Regions from separate parts of the Bacillus sp. 5w2 genome, predicted to be linked through region 1. Evidence: riboswitches for the same ligand, from Rfam matches in the RefSeq annotation. Region 1 holds a riboswitch; the other holds the start of a gene.
The links. A riboswitch is a leader RNA that binds a small molecule or an ion and turns the genes downstream of it on or off. The one in region 1 is predicted to bind cyclic di-GMP.
Positions count from the first base shown of each region.

Region 2: linked by a shared signal. The riboswitch ahead of ACXY7N_RS14605 (methyl-accepting chemotaxis protein) and the one ahead of ACXY7N_RS15085 (SpaA isopeptide-forming pilin-related protein) in region 1 are both predicted to bind cyclic di-GMP.

Region 1 is NZ_JBTIWT010000008.1:1,787-15,170, reverse strand. It holds gene ecsB (ABC transporter permease EcsB) at 1-313, shown strand, start outside; gene ecsC (ecs operon protein EcsC) at 327-1,034, shown strand; partial or broken gene ACXY7N_RS15150 (FUSC family protein) at 1,434-2,485, shown strand; gene ACXY7N_RS15145 (hypothetical protein) at 2,609-2,758, shown strand; gene ACXY7N_RS15140 ((Fe-S)-binding protein) at 3,049-3,774, shown strand; gene ACXY7N_RS15135 (LutB/LldF family L-lactate oxidation iron-sulfur protein) at 3,790-5,220, shown strand; gene ACXY7N_RS15130 (LutC/YkgG family protein) at 5,201-5,902, shown strand; gene ACXY7N_RS15125 (hypothetical protein) at 5,959-6,084, opposite strand; gene ACXY7N_RS15120 (TetR/AcrR family transcriptional regulator) at 6,181-6,762, shown strand; gene ACXY7N_RS15115 (hypothetical protein) at 6,765-6,932, shown strand; gene ACXY7N_RS15110 (PH domain-containing protein) at 7,012-7,488, shown strand; gene ACXY7N_RS15105 (PH domain-containing protein) at 7,481-8,920, shown strand; gene ACXY7N_RS15100 (hypothetical protein) at 9,015-9,440, shown strand; gene ACXY7N_RS15095 (CPCC family cysteine-rich protein) at 9,445-9,714, shown strand; gene ACXY7N_RS15090 (TetR/AcrR family transcriptional regulator) at 10,055-10,591, shown strand; cyclic di-GMP riboswitch class I at 10,763-10,855, shown strand; partial or broken gene ACXY7N_RS15085 (SpaA isopeptide-forming pilin-related protein) at 10,915-13,384, shown strand, end outside.
Region 2 is NZ_JBTIWT010000007.1:98,893-104,606, forward strand. It holds gene ACXY7N_RS14605 (methyl-accepting chemotaxis protein) at 1-1,691, opposite strand, end outside; cyclic di-GMP riboswitch class I at 1,835-1,919, opposite strand; gene ACXY7N_RS14610 (anaerobic C4-dicarboxylate transporter family protein) at 2,203-3,516, shown strand; gene ACXY7N_RS14615 (alpha/beta hydrolase) at 3,575-4,510, opposite strand; gene thiE (thiamine phosphate synthase) at 4,593-5,252, opposite strand; gene thiM (hydroxyethylthiazole kinase) at 5,269-5,714, opposite strand, start outside.

The DNA.
Region 1 (13,384 bases):
GTTTTTATATGGACGATTTATCGTAAGCCTTATTTTCCTATACTTAATCGGTTATCAGCTATTAACTTTATGGAAGCATCACCGCATGAAGATTTGGCTTGATTTGTATCCGGTAGGGGGAGAAGAGAAGAAGAAAGATTTTCTTACTTTATTAAATGCGATCCTTATGATCGGCAGCGTTGTATTTACAGTTATATTCGCCCTTGCGACGAAAGATTTCATGATGACGGGAATTTTACTAGTCGTAAGCATAGTATTTAGTATCGGTTTCGTTTATCAATACGGGGCAAAACGTATTGAGCGTTTAAATTGAAGGGAATGAACCTATGATTACATATGAAGAGAAGGTTATAAAAGAGCTGGAGCAGTGGAAAGCTACATTCATGAAAGATTCTTCTATGATGACACGGTTCTCAAAGAAAGTGCAGACGAAAGTACAACAGCTTATTCCGGCGAAAGTACAAAAAGTATTAACAGAAACGATTCGGATGATGGTGCAAACAATTAGTGCCGGGTCAAACTTTATAAAGCCGAAATTAAAAGAGACGAACTGGTCACTGCAAAGACGAGACGACGAAGTACGTAAAAAAATGGATGAGTACAAAAAGATAGCAGCGGCAGAAGGAGCAGGGACGGGAGCAGGTGGTATTCTCCTTGGCCTTGCCGACTTTCCGCTTTTACTCGGCATTAAAATTAAATTTTTATTCGATGCCGCAACATTGTACGGATTTGATACAAGTAACAAAGAGGAGCGCCTTTTTATCCTTCATGTTTTTCAACTTGCTTTTTCAAGTGACGATCACCGAAAAGAAATATGGAAAGCAATCGAAACGTGGGATACAGAAGAAGAAAATCATATGGACTGGGAAAAGTTCCAAACAGAGTACCGAGACTATATCGATTTAGCAAAAATGCTTCAGCTCGTACCAATAATCGGTGCCCCAGTCGGTGCATATGCGAACTATCAATTACTGCAAAGACTTGGAGAAGTGACGATGAATTGTTATCGTATGCGATTGCTTAATAGAAATTGATTTGCTTTATAAGAAAGAAGGCATCCTAACTTCCACAGTTAGGATGCCTTCTTTTTTATATTTATTATTCCCTGTCGAATGAAGGAATGGAGCGCAGTTTCTATAATATATTTACGGAAATCTTATTAAACCATAACAATATCTGTACCACCTCTAATCAATTACTTATAAGTAGGGTCTCGCCACATCGCCAGCAGCTTAAGAAATTGGCATTTCCCCATATCGAAAAAAATGAGCTGAATTATTATAAATAACTCTGGAAAGATAAAATTTTCATTTTGGGGATACTTCAAAATATTAGCTTGGTGGACATAGGTATCACCACATGTCCATGGATTAAAGAAAGAGCCTATTATTAAACTGTATACCCTACTCTTTGGGTCGGAAGAGGTGCTATAGATGAATGTAAAGACATACAGGGCTCAAGTGTTTTCTTGGTCTAAGGAGGCCAAGGTAGAAATAGTAGAACTCATTTCCGCCGGCATAGGTATGGCCGGACCTGTTCTGTTCTGTTCGCCACAGTTCTAGGCTATCCCGCTCTTGGTTTTGCTGCATCGGTCGGCAGTTTGGCAGTCAGTAGCGTGAAAGTCGGTTCGAGTTTTATAAATCACGGAAAAAAGTTGGCATCAGCGCTAATATCAGTAGTGCTCGCTGCGATTGCTGCTGTTCTCTCTTTCGGACATGGCTATCTGACATTTGGAGTCTTGATCCTGCTAGTAAGCCTTGCTGCGTTAATTGGCGGATATAGTCGTGCCTTGGCGGTGGCAACAACACGCTTTGTCATATTCCTGATCATCATCCTCAACATGGTCGACCAGACGGAGTACCGGATGGAACTAATTTTTTCAATCTTAGCAGGGGCGATTTGGACCGTCAGTATCAGCTTGGTGCTAGGCATCTGGGTACACCGTTGTTATAAATCATCGTTAGATGGAGATGTGAAAGGGCCAATATCGAAAAAAATCATTCTATGGCGGAATTCTCTTTCACACCTATCCGGTTGGCAATTCCCAATCAGGCTCGCATTATGTCTAGGTATAGCTGAGGGATTGCGAATACTTTGGCCCGAGCACCACTTCTATTGGATTGCAATTACCGTAGCGATCCTTACTCAGCGGAAAATAGAACTCTTTCCAATCAAAACGACACAACGAGTGCTTGGTACAGTAATCGGCGTGATTGTTGCGAGCTTGCTTCTGGCAACTAGTCTACCAATTTTGGGGGTAGTTATAAGTATCGGACTATTCGCAGGTGTTCGACCTCTTCTAAAGGTTCGAAATTATCTTGTATACTCTGCAACGATGATCCCGCTCATTATTTTGATCATGGAAGCCGGCAAGCCGTTCCAGTTTATCATTCTGTTCGACCGTGTATTGGCAACCCTTATCGGTGCAGTCATCGTGATTGCAGTGAACTTGATATTCAGTAGAGCGATGGTGGAATCAGTGTAAAGGTGGTTATCTAGCCAAAGATGCTTTAATATTTCGGGTATCTTTTCCAGTTGAACAAAATCCCCTAAAATGAAAAAAACGCTATTCTTTCTGTAGAATCATAAGAAAGGATGGCGTTTTTTTGTGAATCCACCACCTAGTGAAATGGAGGAAGAATGGAGGCTGAACTTGGTTTTTCATGCGGCCAATCGCTCGGCAATGAAGCTTCTGTCTTATGGGAAGTATAAAGCGAAACAATCTGAAAGTGGATGGATGAGATATACAAATCCATAAGGTTTACTTAACAGACACTAACTAGCTTGGTGAGCATGAGGCACCGTCACATGCCTATCAAGCTAAGGTCTTTAAGTACCCCCTAAACAAAATTTTTAATTTTTTTACAGTTATTTATGTGAATTCAACTCGTTTTTTTCGTTTTAAGAACAATGCATTTTTAAAGTTGATGACTATGCTCAAATTTGAGAGTCTTTTTTTCATATTTCTATTCATATTTTTTATCTTTTTACCAATAATATACAAATAGAGTTACTTGAGCTTATTTTATTGTATGTAGGGGTGCAAATATGAAAGTATCAATTTTTATCACTTGTGTGGCAGATGTTTTTTATCCAGAGGTCGGAAGTGATGTCGTCGAAATTCTTGAAGATTTAGGCTGTGAAGTTGATTTTCCTAAAAGCCAAACTTGCTGCGGACAACCTGCCTATAATAGCGGGTACGTGAAAGAAACAAAAACAGCTGCAAAACATATGATTGAAGTCTTTTCTAGTTCAGAATATGTTGTGGCACCATCGGGTTCTTGCGCGATGATGGTTCACGAGTTTTCTAGCTTATTTTCTGACAGTGAAGCGGAGTGGAAGAAAAAAGCGACGGAGCTTGCGAATAAAACGTATGAATTTACACAATTTCTCGTTGAAGTATTAGGGAAAGAAGACTTAGGTGCGGAGCTTCATAAAAAAGCAACGGTTCATACATCGTGTCATATGAGCCGATTAATGGGAATTAAAGAACCACCGCAAAAATTATTAAAGTGTGTCAAAGGACTGGAAGTAGTTTCGCTACCGCACAATTATGATTGCTGCGGATTTGGAGGGACATTTTCAGTAAAGATGCCAGAAATCTCTGAACAAATGGTCGATGAAAAAGTAAAGCATATTATGGAAACCGGTGCGGACTTGTTAATTGGGATGGATTGTAGCTGCCTAATGAATATAAAAGGACGTTTAACACGAAATGGCTATCCAATTGATGTAAAACATATCGCTCAAGTATTAAATGAAGACCGAAAATAAGAGGGGGAAATAAAGATGGGAATGAAAATCGGGAACGATCCCTTTCATAAACGTACTGCAACCGGTATTGGTGATCAATTTATGCGACAGGCTGTTAGGAAAGCACAAGATGGTCTTAGGGGCAAGAAATTAAAAGCGACTGAGAGTCTTGGGAATTGGGAAGAATGGCGAGCTTTAGGAGAAGAAATTCGAAAGCATACATTAGAAAACCTTGATTATTATTTATATGAGCTGAGTGAGAATATTGAGAAAAACGGTGGTTTTGTTTATTTTGCAAAGACGGCCGAAGACGCAAGGGAATATGTAAAAGAGATTGTAAAAAAGAAAAACGCGAAAAAAATTGTGAAATCAAAATCGATGGTAACGGAAGAGATTAGTTTGAATGAGGCAATTGAAGAAGCTGGAGCGGAAGTGTTAGAAACAGATCTTGCTGAATTTATTCTACAAGTGAACGACCACGATCCGCCGTCACATATTGTTGTTCCGTGCCTTCACAAAGATAAAGAACATATTTGTGAAATATTTAAAACAAAGTTAAATTACACTGGAACATCTGACCCTACGGAAATGGCGAGGTTTGTAAGAAGCTATTTACGAGATGATTTCTTTGCGGCGGATATAGGAGTGACTGGATGTAACTTTGCAGTTGCAGAGTCTGGGTCAATTTCTATCGTAGCAAACGAAGGAAATGCAAGACTTACTACGACACTTCCGAAAACGTTAATTACAGTTATGGGAATGGAGCGTATTGTTCCGACATGGGAAGAGCTTGATGTTTTAGTAACACTTCTATGCCGAAGTTCTGTAGGACAAAAGTTAACGAGTTATATTACAGGATTAACGGAGCCTGGCGGGACAGATGGACCTGAGGAATTTCATTTAGTTATTGTGGATAATGGTCGTTCTGATATTGTAGGGACAGAATTCCAAAGTGTCCTACAGTGTATTCGCTGCGCAGCATGTATTAATGTGTGTCCTGTATACAGGCATATTGGTGGACATGCATATGGCTCCATTTATCCAGGGCCAATTGGAGCTGTGTTGACACCGCTTTTAGGGGGATATGATGAATATAAGGATTTACCTTATGCCTCTAGCCTTTGTGGTGCGTGTACAGAAGCATGTCCAGTGAAAATCCCGTTACACGACTTATTAATTAAACATCGCAGCCGCATTGTAGAAGAAAAACGATCACCTGTAGCTTGGAATGCGGCTATGAAAGGTTTTGAAAAAGTAGTGAAGAGTCCTAGCTTATTTTCTTTTGCGGCGAAGAGCGCTCCGTATGCATTAAAACCTCTTGCGAAAGGTGATAAAATCGAGCGTGGCATTGGGCCGTTAAAAGCTTGGACAGATGCGAGAGATTTCCCGGTTCCGAAAAAACAACCGTTTCGAAAGTGGTTTGAAAAACACGTAAAGGAGAACGATGATGGCCATCCAAAATCGTGAGGAATTTTTACTCCAATTATCAGAAAAGCTTGGTAGGAAACGTCCAGAAGCAGTGGAAAAGCCGAAATGGTCTTTTGCCCCGCAGTGGACTGTTTTTGACGGACTCGCGCAAGACGAACTTGTAGTACAGTTAATGGAGCACTGCGAAGTCATTCATACAGAAGTAAAGCGAACAACGAAGGAAAATCTAGTTGAAACATTTCAATCTTTACTAAAAGAATGGAATATTAAATCCGCAATGTATGCGAACGATGAGCGCTTTCATGAGTACGGCCTTACTCCACTTTTCAACAGTGAAGGCACAACGCATTTTCGTATTTGGGGATCGGATCATAAAGAAGAGGACATAGCATTTGCGAAAGCTGCTGACCTTGGCATTACGTTCAGTGATATGACCCTGGCAGAATCAGGAACCGTTGTACTATTTAATGACGGGTTAAAGGGAAGACATGTTAGCCTTCTTCCAGAGTCGTACATTGCAATTGTTCCTAAAAGTACGATCGTGCCAAGATTAACCCAAGCTACAAAAATGATCCATGACCAAAATACATCAGGAAAAAAACTGCCCGCTTGTGTGAATTTCGTTTCTGGTCCATCAAATAGCGCAGATATTGAAATGAACCTTGTCGTAGGTGTACATGGGCCAATCCGAACAGCGTATATTATTGTGGATGATCAATAATGAAAATAGAAAGCACTGGCCGTTTATATAGCCAGTGCTTTTCTTACTGATGAAAGTTAAAGACCGAGTCCGCTATAGCCGCCGCCAGTGCCACCACTACCACCTTTACCACCAAGTCCCATAGGAATATCCTCCTTATTGTTATATGTTGCTTTTACTTTATACTTTTCTGTATTTACCAATAAATTCCTTCCGTAGCGTTAACTAACTTGCAAATCATTTCGTTTCATTTTATAATTTACTTACCGACCGGTAAGTAAAAATAAGTGAGGTACAGTATGACAAAGAATTTACAAACATCGCAAAACATTGTCGAGGCATCATTTAAACTTATGGCAGAGCACGGTATTGAGAAGATGAGCCTTTCTATGATTGCGAAAGAGGTAGGTATTTCAAAACCGGCTATTTATTATCATTTTTCTTCTAAAGAAGCGTTAGTCGATTTTTTATTTGAAGAAATTTTTTCTGGGTATCATTTCGTGAGTTATTTCGATAAAGAACAATATACGAAAGAAAACTTTACAGAAAAGTTAATTTCAGATGGTTTACATATGCTCTCTGAATATGAAGGGCAAGAAGGAATATTACGCGTTATAAATGAATTTATCGTAACTGCATCGCGAAATGAAAAGTATCAGAAACGCTTATTTGAAATACAAGAAGATTTCTTAAATGGTTTTCACGATTTATTGAAGAAAGGTGTAGAACTTGACGTTGTTTCACAACAGGCAACGGAAGAAAATGCTCATACGTTAGCGCTTGTGATCGATAATATGAGTAATTACATGCTGATGGGATTCCAGTTAAAGTATAAAGAAATTTGGATTCAAAATGTGAAAAACGTAATGAAGGAGGAATAAAAGTGAAAATGCAAAAAAACTGGTGGCTCGGTTTTCTTGGGTTCATTGGAGTGTATAAAATTCCAGGCATGATAGAAGCTTTTCAAGCGGATGGAAGTTGGATGAAGCTAATCGGTTTCATTTGGCTACTTTGGTTCGGATATTTTATTCCCGAGAAGAAAGAAGATTGAATTTCAATTCCCTGTAAAGTTATGTAAAATATAATTTGAGAGTATTCATATATTAGATTACTAGATTTGGAGTGGTTACATGGATCCATTGAAGAATGAAATTCACCCTGACATGGTCAAGGTGTGGAAAGTTCGTGCTGTCATTGAAGAAGGGATTGGTATCCTCGTTATTTTAGCTTACCTTTTCCTCATGATAAAGTTTGATTGGTGGGCGTGGATTTTGTATGTGATGATTGGGCTAACAGTTGCGTTCGCACCATTTTCGTACTTCTTATTCCCGAAACTACGTCAACGTTATTACAGTTATCAATTAAATGAAGAAGAGCTTGAAATTCAGCACGGTCTTTTCGTCGTAAAGCGCGTATTAGTGCCGATGATTCGTGTACAACACGTGACGATTGAACAAGGGCCGATTATGAGAAAATATGGCTTAGCAGAATTACACATTTCAACGGCGGCAACTTCTCACAGCATCCCAGGCTTAACGATGTATGAAGCTGAAATGTTGAAAACGAAAATCGCAGAATTAGCGAAAGTGAGTGATGAGGATGTATAAGAGGCAGCATCCAATCACGATGTTATTAGAATTAAAAATAACAGACTTTATACCACTCATTATTTTCATGTTTAGTTTAAATGGAAAGTTTCCATTTTGGTATTTAATTCCCGCTGGATTCGGTTTACTCACTGTCTTTTCAGCGTTTGAAAAATGGTATTACACAACATATTGGGTTGAAAATAACGTATTGCATGTGAAACAAGGGCTCTTTGTGAAGAAGGAGAGCTATTTAAATAAAGAACGTGTTCAAACGATTAACACAAGTTCTAACGTGTTATATCAAATGCTCGGTTTAAAGAGAATTCAGATTGAAACAGCTGGCGGAGGCGATGATGCAGAAGTTAGCTTAGCTGGTATTACAGTAGAAGAGGCAACAGAGCTTATTGCAATGCTAAATGAGCCAACTCCAGAAGTGAAAGCAGAAGATACATCAGAAAAAGTAGTCGAAAAAGAAATCGTTACAGAAGAAAAACAAGCGACAGAATACAAATTAACTTGGAAAGAAATTTTATTAGCATCTGTTACATCTGGTCAGTTTGGACTATTATTCTCATTAATCTTTTTCGTGTACCACCAAGTAGATGAGTACATTCCAAAATGGATAGAGAATGGCGTAAAGTCGTATGTAATGGAACATGATATATATGGCTGGATTTTCATGGTAGCCATTTTGATCGTCCTTTCGTGGATTATATCGACAATCGGTTATGCGCTAAAACATGGAGATTTCACAGTGAATCGAAGGAATGACGAAGTCCGCATTTCGCAAGGTTTGCTTGAAAAGAAAGAGCTTGTACTAAAATTACATCGTATTCAAGGTATTACGATAAAAGAAAGTATGTTACGTCAGCCATTCGGCTATTGTGCTGTGCAAGTAGAAGTGATTCAAAGTAAGGGAATGGGTGACGAAAAAGAAAAAGTTACGCTGCATCCTATCATTCGAAAAGATCGCGTACAACAGTTACTCGCGCATTTACAATTACCATACGAACTGAATACAAATATTATTTCATTACCAAAAACAGCATTACGCCGCTATCTCATTGATAGTTTCATCTTTTTCGCAATGCTAGCAATCCCGCTTACTGGGATAAGTATATACTTTGAAAAGCACTACATCATGTGGGCATTACTACCGCTCGCAATCCTCATCTTTACACTTGGGTACGCAACATTTAAAACAAATGGTTACAGTGTAAATGGAGAGCAAATCACGCTTGTATATCGTAGCGTGGGAAAATATACAGGACTTGTTAGAAGAAGACACGTCCAATCAATGGAAAAGACACAATCATATTTCCAGCGCCGAGCAAATTTATGTACGTATAAGTTCTCTAACGCATCATCGGAGTATAAATTAGAGCATACGAGAGTAGAAGATGCGGAGAGAATGCAGGATTGGTATAAGAAGAGAATAAGTGAGAATTAAGTGGAATGGCTCGTCTTTTGCAGAAGACGGGCTATTTTTTCATGTGAAAATAATGAATAATATATGGGGAAGAGAAAAAGTGAGGTGAATGAGAGTGAGCAAATTTTTAATTCCGTATTCATTTTCTATATTAAGTTTTTTTATTTCAGTAACGGCACTTGATTTATATGATAGGATAGAAAATTTTAATGAGGGGACGTCGCCGAACATAATTGGAAAGGTAATTCAATCTACTTCGCAAATGGGAGTCCTTACATTGTATTTCGGAGTACCTATTATTTTAGGTGGATGTCTTCTTGGTGAGCTATTGTTTAGAGGTATCATTTTACGATTTAAATTGAGCTATATTATATCTTTATTATTATATCTACTTTTAGCTTTTAGTATCGTTTTCGTAACGGTAGGGATTCCAACTACATATGAAGATTCTAATAATTTTTTCATGGGGATAACTGTGATTTGCGCTGTTACATTCTTTGTGAGTCGGAATATATGGGAGAAAAAGTTGATAATGGAGTGACAAAATGAAACATACATGTCCATGCTGCGGATATAAAACAATAGAAGAAGAACCACCACCAGGTACATATGAAATTTGTAATATATGTTATTGGGAAGATGATGAGGTTCAGTTTAACGATCATGACTTTGAAGGCGGAGCGAATGAAGTTTCGTTAAGGCAAGCACAGAAAAATTTCATTGTATTTGGTGCTTGCGAGGAATGTTTTGTTGGATCAGTTAGAAAGCCGACTAGTGAAGATGTGAAGGATGCTAGTTGGAAGCAAATTTGTTAAATAGCTTTAAAAAAATGTTATTACTCAATGTAACAAGAGTAATAACATTTTTTTATGCAACGATGAAAGGAGTAACGCCGTCTTATAAGGTAAAAAGAAGGAAGTAAATTTCACTAATGGATATATTAGGAATAAACACAAAGTATAGATGTATAGTCAGCTTTGTGTATTTAATGTTATCATATTGAATGATATGGAAATTTTTAATAGAAGAAGTAACGAACAATTCAAAGGCAATGAAGCTTTTGTTGTATAAAGAAAATATTTATTATTACTCAGCGATATTAAAAATAAGATACGTATTTATATAAATTTAGTAGAAATGGGGTTTTAAAAAGGAATGAGTACAAGTATAACACGGCAAAAGATTTTAGAAGCTGCTTCTCAAATTGTGCAATGTAAAGGGGTTGCTAAATTAACCTTAGAAGCGGTAGCAAAAGAGGCGGGGATAAGTAAAGGTGGATTGTTGTATCACTTTTCAAACAAAGAGGCTTTAATAGAGGGCATGATACTCAAAGGGACCGAGGAGTATCAAGACGCTATTCACAATAAAGTAGCGGAAGACTTAGAGAAGAAAGGAAGGTGGGTACGTTCTTTTGTAGAGGAAAGATTAAGTAATGAGAGAAGAGTAGAAGAGCTGGGTAGTAGTATGATGGCAGCATTAATGCTAAAACCTGAATTACTTGAACCGTTACAACAATCATTTCAGCAACTGCAACATAAAATAGAAAATGATGAGATAGATTCAGTTTGTGCCACAATTATTAGATTAGCAGCAGATGGATTATGGTATTCGGAATATTTAGGGGTTGGAAGATTAAGCCCCGAATTAAGAGAAAAAGTAATTCAAGCTCTTATCTATAATTCATATAAATAGAATATACAAACTATATAATGTAAAATAATTCACCATTACTTATTTAATGTAGTGGTGAATTATTTTTTTTATTAGAAAAATAGAACAATTTTATAGAGTATTGAATTATAACCGTCCAGACGGTATAGTAATATTTGGTTTAAGAGGAAAATGAAACAAAAAAAGAATAAAAAATATTTTTAGCACACTATTCGAAAGGATAGGCCGCAAAGCTTAGAGTCTACGGTAATACATATTGGTTACTAAGATCGTCTGGTTGCACATTTTTGATGCAACCGGACGGTCTTTTTTTGTTATATAAATATAAAAAATAGGAGGGAATTATGCAAATGAAAAGTACTAAAAGGCATATTTCAATGGTTTCATTAGTTTTTCTAGTATTATTTTCAGTGCTAAATGTGTGGGCTCCAGTTATTCAAGCCGCTGTGATAAAAAATCCAGTGGACGAGATTAATATCTCCCGTACTGATGGTACAACGTCTGAACCATATCAAGCCTCAGATGGCATGAAAGTAGAAGTGAAGTGGTCAGCTAAAGAAAAAATAAAAAGTGGTGATCAATTCACAATTGATATGCCAAAAGAATTTAGAAAAGATCTTATGAATATGAGTTTTCCTTTAAAAGATGCTGAAGGAAAAACAGTTGGTACATGTGAGATGAAAAAGGGTCTATTGACATGTACTATGGGTGATTACGTAGAAGGAAAGAATAACATTAAAGGTTCTTTATTCGTAGAATTTTATTTTGGTCTAGAAGCATATGATGGTATTAAAAAAATCCCATTAGAATTTAACGTTGATGGTCAAATCGTAAATAAAGAAGTAAGTGTAAATAATACGACAGAGAGACCGAAGCCACAGCCCAATACAGATAATCTAATGAAATGGGGTTCTTATAATCAGGAAGATCCTTCAATTGCAGACTGGACGGTATATGTAAATGCAACTGGAACAGAAATGCAAGATCTTAAATTAACAGACACATTAGGACCTGGACATGAATTAATTACAGATAGCTTAGTATTAGAAGAGGCTGTGTTTGAAGATGGCTATGCAGCAACAAATATTAAGCCAGCAGATTTATCTAAAATTAAAATTAATGCAATGAAAACTGGATTTACAATTGAGTTTCCAGACAGTTCAAAAGGTTATATTTTAAGATATAAAACAAAGATTACTAATCCTGCTGCAAAGCCTCATAAAAATACTGTGAAATTAGAAGGTAAAAATATTGTAACTGAAGAAAAAGTTGGAGAAGTATTCGTAAGTGGTGGGGGAGGAACAGGTTCAGGTGACAATAATCCACCTAGCATTGAAAAAAATATAGTTGATGAGAAAGATAAACTTGTAGAGAATCAGCAGTTAACACAAATCGATCAAGCTATTCAATACCAAGTTGGTATACATATACCAAACGATCCTCCTAAATACACATCTATGGTAATTAGTGATGATTTAGAAGATGTTTTAGAAGTATTAGAGGCAAAAGTGTATGATCAAAATGGCCAAGATATTACTTCTAAAGGAACGTTAAATATAGATAAACAAAGAAGTGAAGTAACATTTACGTTTGGTGAGAATTTTGACTATAAGTCATATGAAGACCAGGTAATTAACTTGAATATTAAGGCGAAAATTAAAGCCAATACAGATTTATCTTCTTACGTAGATAAGAAGATTCCTAATAAAGCGGAATTACATTTTGATGATAAAACATTAACATCAAAAGAAGTAACTGTTACGCCGCCTGAAGCTCCAAAAGACGGTACAGTATCGATTCATAAAATAGATTCTGAGAATCCGAACAAGGGGTTAAAAGGTGCCGAATTTGAAGTTCGAAATAGTGCAAATGAAGTTGTTGCAAAACTGATAACGGACGAAAACGGCTTTTCAGTACCTCAAACTTTAGCTCCTGGGACGTATAAAATTTATGAAACAGTAGCGCCAGAAGGATATCAAAAATCAACAATTCCAGTAGAGGTTACACTTCAAGCTGGTGAAACAAAAGCCATTGAAGTCAAAAATACTTTGCAAAAGGGTCAAATTGAATTAAAGAAAATTGATTCGGAAAATGGTGAAAAACCATTAGCAAATGCAGAGTTTGATATAGTAAAAGACAGTGTAGTAGTTGAGCATATTGTTACAGATAAAGATGGTAAGGCAATCTCTAAACCGTTAGCGCCAGGGAAATATATGTTAAAAGAAACGAAAGCGCCTGAAGGATACCAATTAAAAGAAACAGAGTTCGAAGTAAATGTAACAGGGGACGGCATATTCCCAATAACAGTAAAAAATGCAATGACAGACAAAGGTAATGTAGAAATTACAAAGGTGGACAAAGAAAACGGTTCAGTATTAGCGGGTGTCGAATTTGAAGTTCAAGATGAGAAAGGTGAAGTAGTAAAAAAAGTAACGACGGATAAAGAAGGAATGGCAAACGTTTCAGATCTTTCAGTAGGAAAGTACAAATTAGTAGAGACGAAAAGCTTACCAGGTTACAAGAAACTAACAGAGCCAGTATCGTTTGAAATTACAAAAGGTATGACGAAAGTCCTATCATTGAAAGTAGAGAATGAACAGTTAGATAAAGGTTCAGTAGAAATTACAAAAGTAGATAAAGACAGCCAGAAAGCATTAAAAGGCGTAGTTTTCGAAGTACGAGATGAAAAAGATAAAGTAGTGAAAGAAGTAACAACAGATAAAGAAGGAAAAGCAAACGTTTCAGATCTTTCAGTAGGAAAGTACAAATTAGTAGAGGCGAAAAGCTTACCAGGTTATAAGAAACTAAAAGAAC
Region 2 (5,714 bases), on a different contig from region 1:
CTTAAAGAACTGGCTAATTCAGCAATATCTTGTACAGACATTTCCTGTTCTTTCATACTTTCTTCAACATTACTACTACTATTCGCATACGTATTTGCGATAAGCGATAGTTCATTTACAACACGAACAATATTTTGGCTATTTTGCAATATATCACTTGAATTGCTAGAAACAACTCTAACTTGATTTGTAACAGATTGTGCTGATTTTGAAATTTCCCCAAAGAAAGCACCACTACTTTCAACAAGTTTCATTCCAGATTCTACTTCTTTTAAAGTATTTTGCATTGAAACAACAGCTTCTTCCGTTTCAACTTGTGTTTCCCCTATTAATTTCGCTATATCTTTTGCTGATACTTCCGTCTGCTCTGCTAATTTACGCACTTCATCTGCAACAACGACAAATCCATTTCCGGTTTCCTCAGCACGTGAAGCTTCAATAAAAGCATTTAAAGCTAGCGAATTGGTTTGATTTGAAATACCGGTAATTACTGTTACAATATCACTAATTTCTTTTGATCTTGTTTCCAAAGAATAAATAGTAGAAGATAAATCTTGTACTGCATTTTGTATTATGTTCATTTGATTAATCGTCTGTTCAATAACACCATTTCCTTTTACCGATTGATGCTCCATACCTTCAGACTCTTTCGCCATTTGTTTTGCAGCATTATTTATCTCTTCCATCTTATCTTCCATTTCATATACAATACCTAAATACTTTGGTCCTGAAGTTTCTTGTGACTGAGCGCCAGCTCTTAACTCAACCATAGAACTTACGATTCCTTGGACTGCCATGCTATTCTCTTTCGTACTCACTGACAATTCTTGTGAAGATGAGGAAACCTGTTCTGCTGTCTGCTTCACTTTATCTATAATTCCTTTAAACTTCTCGATGGTACTATTAAAATACGCATTAATAATACCTATATCATCTGGCCTTTCCTCTAATTTAATACTTAAATCACCTTCACCGACTTTGCGCAATCCTTCACGTAAATCTCGCAATGGAGCAAGTGCGTTACGTACAATTAAGAATTGAATAAAAGTTGCAATTAAAACAGAAATGCAAATAAACATTAAACCTTGTATAATGAACTTTTCCTTTGTACTAGGAACAATAGAGGCATCTACATCAGCTGCAACAAGTGCCACAATATTATCTTCTCCATCTTTAATTGGCTCTAATATCGTTACCCACGTTCCTAATGCGTCTTCATATACTTCTGTCATATTTGCTTTTTTCGTGCTCATTACTTTATCATATGCTTTCATCCAAAGATCTGGTTGTTTATAATATTCTCCCGGCCTTACTTCAACAACATTTGCTAACCCTGTAGACAAATCAACGATTAGTAATTCACCTTTTTCATTTTCTTTTGCTCCAACAATATAGGTTTGTCCAACACTATTCAACTCTTCCGTTGCTTCATCTAATTTCTCTGTTAACTTCTCTCTCTTTTCTCTTTGTGCCACTGGATCTTTTGTAACATCTCTCACTATTTCTTCGTCTAATTTATGTAATACCGTATCTCCTGTTTCAAAAGAATGCCTTTCAAATATAGACATCATGCTATTTTGAAACATGTTAAAACTTAACGCTCCCATAGTACCAACAAGCGTCAAAATAACTAACACAGTTAACAATACATTCTTTTGAAGAAATGATAGCTTGTGCCAATATTTTTTCATCAACATCACCTTTCTTAATTAACTTAATATAAAGGAAAACTATTAAAATATAAACCTTACCAGCAACTGATAACAGTTCTCATTTGTTTACAAATAAAAAAAAGACCAATGAAAAGAGCATTGGTCAAGACCAACCCTATCCGTCCGGTAACTGGCTAGCGTAGCCTTTCGGCCTTAGCTCCTGCAGTTTTGCGTCCTAATGTTTCCATCAGTTTGCCTTTCTCGCTGAACGAGTTGAACGATATGGGAGTTCTATGAGAATTAAATTATTCTCTACAAAAGATTACAACATAAAAATTAAAATGTCTACCTATTTAGAGATGCAAATGTAAAGTTTTAATGTATTATTTTTTCGAAATAATTTAACAAACTACGTGAATGTTACATTTCTTGTGTTATATAATAAAAAATGTATATAACACAAGGATTGTTTTGAGTATTTATTTTAATTTTCATTTAAATTAAATTATTCGAATATATCTTAACTAATGAATTTCGGAGGTAGTTTATCATGTTTTGGCTACAATTTCTTACGTTACTACTCTGCATTTTTATTGGCGCACGCCTAGGCGGAGTTGGTCTAGGAGTAATGGGTGGCGTTGGTATGGCAATACTTGTTTTCGTCTTCCACTTACAACCTACAGCTCCGCCTATTGATGTAATGCTTATGATTTTAGCAGTAATTACAGCTGCCGGTGCACTGCAAGCCGCTGGAGGAATGGACTACCTTGTTCATCTGGCTGAGAAAGCATTACGAAAAAATCCAAAGCGCATTACATTCTTTGCTCCAATTGTTACTTATTTATTTACACTCTGCGCAGGAACTGGTCACGTTGCTTATTCTGTACTTCCTGTTATCGCAGAAGTCTCTCGCGAATCTGGTATTAGACCGGAACGACCAATGTCAATTGCCGTAATCGCTTCCCAACAAGCAATTACAGCTAGTCCTATATCAGCTGCAACAGTTGCACTTTTAGCAATGCTAGCTGACTATAAAATCACTTTATTAGATATTTTAAAAGTAAGTATCCCTTCTACTTTCATCGCTTGTATGGTAGCTGCATTTGTTGCTAGCAAAATGGGGAAAGAATTAAATGAAGACCCTGAATACTTAAAACGATTAAAAGAAGGAATGATTCCTAAGATTGAAGAGAAAAAAGAATTTGTTGGTGTAAAAGGAGCTAAATTATCAGTTATCCTTTTCCTAGTAGGAACTTTTCTTGTCGTACTTCTCGGTTCATTTGAAGCACTTCGTCCAGGATGGATAGTTGATGGGAAGTTAGCCCGTCTTTCCATGCCAAACACAATTGAAATGGTTATGTTAACGATCGCAGCTCTTATTATTATTTTCTGTAAACCAAATGTAGAAAGCATCGTGTCTGGTAACGTCTTTAAAGCGGGGGCAACAGCAGTTGTTGCTATTTTCGGGATCGCTTGGATGGGAGATACTTTCTTTAACGGAAACTTAAATATGATTCAAGGATCAATTCAGCACCTAGTAACAAGTGCACCATGGCTATTTGCCATCGCATTATTCATTCTATCTATTTTACTATATAGTCAAGCAGCAACAGTACGCGCTTTAATGCCTCTTGGATTATCACTCGGTATTCCACCAGCACTACTAATCGCGATGTTCCCTGCAGTAAATGGATACTTCTTCATTCCAAACTATGGAACAATCGTTGCTGCCATTAACTTTGATCGCACTGGTACAACTGGCATTGGTAAATATGTTTTAAATCATAGCTTTATGATTCCAGGCCTAATCGCAACATTCACTTCTATCGGAATTGGAATGCTCTTAATTTCAATTATGTTTTAAAGAACAAGCACAAACCCAAAGTTTTAAAGGGTTTGTGCTTTTTTAATCAAACGTTTGTTTAAATATTTTTAACTGTCCATTCTGCCATTATGTTCTTTAATATTTGTGTGAAGTCCGCTGGGAAAAGATGACCCAAACCTTCTCTCACAATTAATTTACAGTTCACATTATATTTCTCGAACATCGACATTAATTGAAGCGTGTTTTCGTAAAACGGATCTTTATCTCCCGTAACAATATATCCTTCTACATTCGTTATATCATTTGATACGACTATACTTTCAATTGCCTCAACATCTCGAATAGCGGGTATAGCTGCAATAAATTTTTGAGTCTCTAACATATTCTTTAACGCTAACTCTATCGCTATATTCCCCCCTTGAGAAGCTCCCGCAAGGATGGTGTCTTCCAAGTCATATTTACCCATAAAATCATTAAAACTTTTCATAATATCTTTTATAGCTATATCATGATTATCCCAGCTATAAGAATTCATTCCATGTACTTGTGAGGATTGAGAAAAACCTAACATATACTCACGTAATATTTCTTCTCCATACCAATACGGTGCAAAATCATTTATGTTTGATCCTCTCCAATGTAAAGAAAATAGTCCTGTCTTCGCCTCTTCATTTCCATAAGTAAATAATTTCGGGTCGGCTGTTAGCTGCTGTTTCTTAAAGATTTCTTCACACTTTTTCACTATCATTTTAAAAGCTTCATTCTCTCGTAATTCCTTTAAATCTTCATCCTGCATAAGTGTATGTGGATTCCACCAAATCCCCTTTTCTAAAGCTTCATTTAAACTAACAATTGCTTCTTCATACTTCCCTTCTATCGAAAGTACACACGCTTCCCAAAAGCTAGTTTTATCCATCCTTTCAGGGAACTCTCTTTTCGCTTTATCTATGTATCTATAAATAACATCAAAGTCTCCTTGTTCGAATAAACGAAATAATTCATTTTGCAACTCTACAAACTGTTTACGTTTCAAACAATCATCTCCCTTTTTCTAAATATCAATATCAGAAAAAAATAAAAAGCTATGTAGCCTTTTAATACTACATAGCCTTCTTCTACAAACTGTTACTTACTTCCTCTACTAGCTTCTTCGTACTTTCATACGCAGATTCTGCTAAACTAATCGCGGAAATAACGGAAACACCGTCCGCACCTGCTTCTATAACTGAAGCTGTATTTTCAATTGTAATACCACCAATTCCGACGATCGGTATTGTAATTCCTTGCTCTCTAAAATGAGCTAAACATTTCGTTCCTTGCACAGCTTTCGTATCTTTTTTCGTACTCGTTGGGAAAATAGGGCCAACACCTAAATAATCAGCTCCGTTTTCAATTGCCCAACGTGCTTCTTCAATTGTATGTGTAGATACACCAACAATTTTATCCCCCATTTTTTCACGAACAGAAGTAATTCCTTCATCATCTTGTCCAACATGCACGCCATCTGCATCTAACTCGAGAGCTAGTTCCACATCATCATTTACGATGAATGGTACACCGTACTCCTTACAAATTGCTTGTAGTTCTTTTGCGAAACAAATGCGTTTCTCTCCCGTTAAAGCGCCTTCCCCCTTTTCACGAAATTGAAAAATTGTTATACCGCCTTCAAGTGCATCTCTCAATACTCGTAGTGGCTCCTTCGTACAATTGTTACTTCCCATAATAAAATATACTGATAATAACCTAGACATTTCAGCCTTTGTAATCCGCGACATCTAGTTCCCCTCCTTACTATATAATCTCAATCTTCCCATACTTCTCAATATCACCTGAAGTGGTATTCGCTAACTGATTTAAAAATTCAATTTGGAAACTACCCGGTCCCTTTTCCACTGTCTTGGCAGCTGCTAGTTCCGCAGCTACACCATAAAATGTTAATGCGGCTACCGCTGCCTTTACATAATCCTTTTCTATCGCTACAAATGCTCCTATTACAGAAGTTAGTAAACAACCAGTACCTGTAACTTTCGTTAAAATAGGGTGACCATTTTGAATAAGAATAGTTCGCTCTCCATCTGTAACAACATCTTCTTTTCCAGTAATTACCGCAACTGTATTCAATTCGTCTGCTGCCTGCTTTGCAATACTTACGACATTACCATTTCCAGCACCAGCGTCTACTCCTTTAATTTCCCATCTCTCATTAATAACATTCGCTATTTCAGCTGCATTTCCGC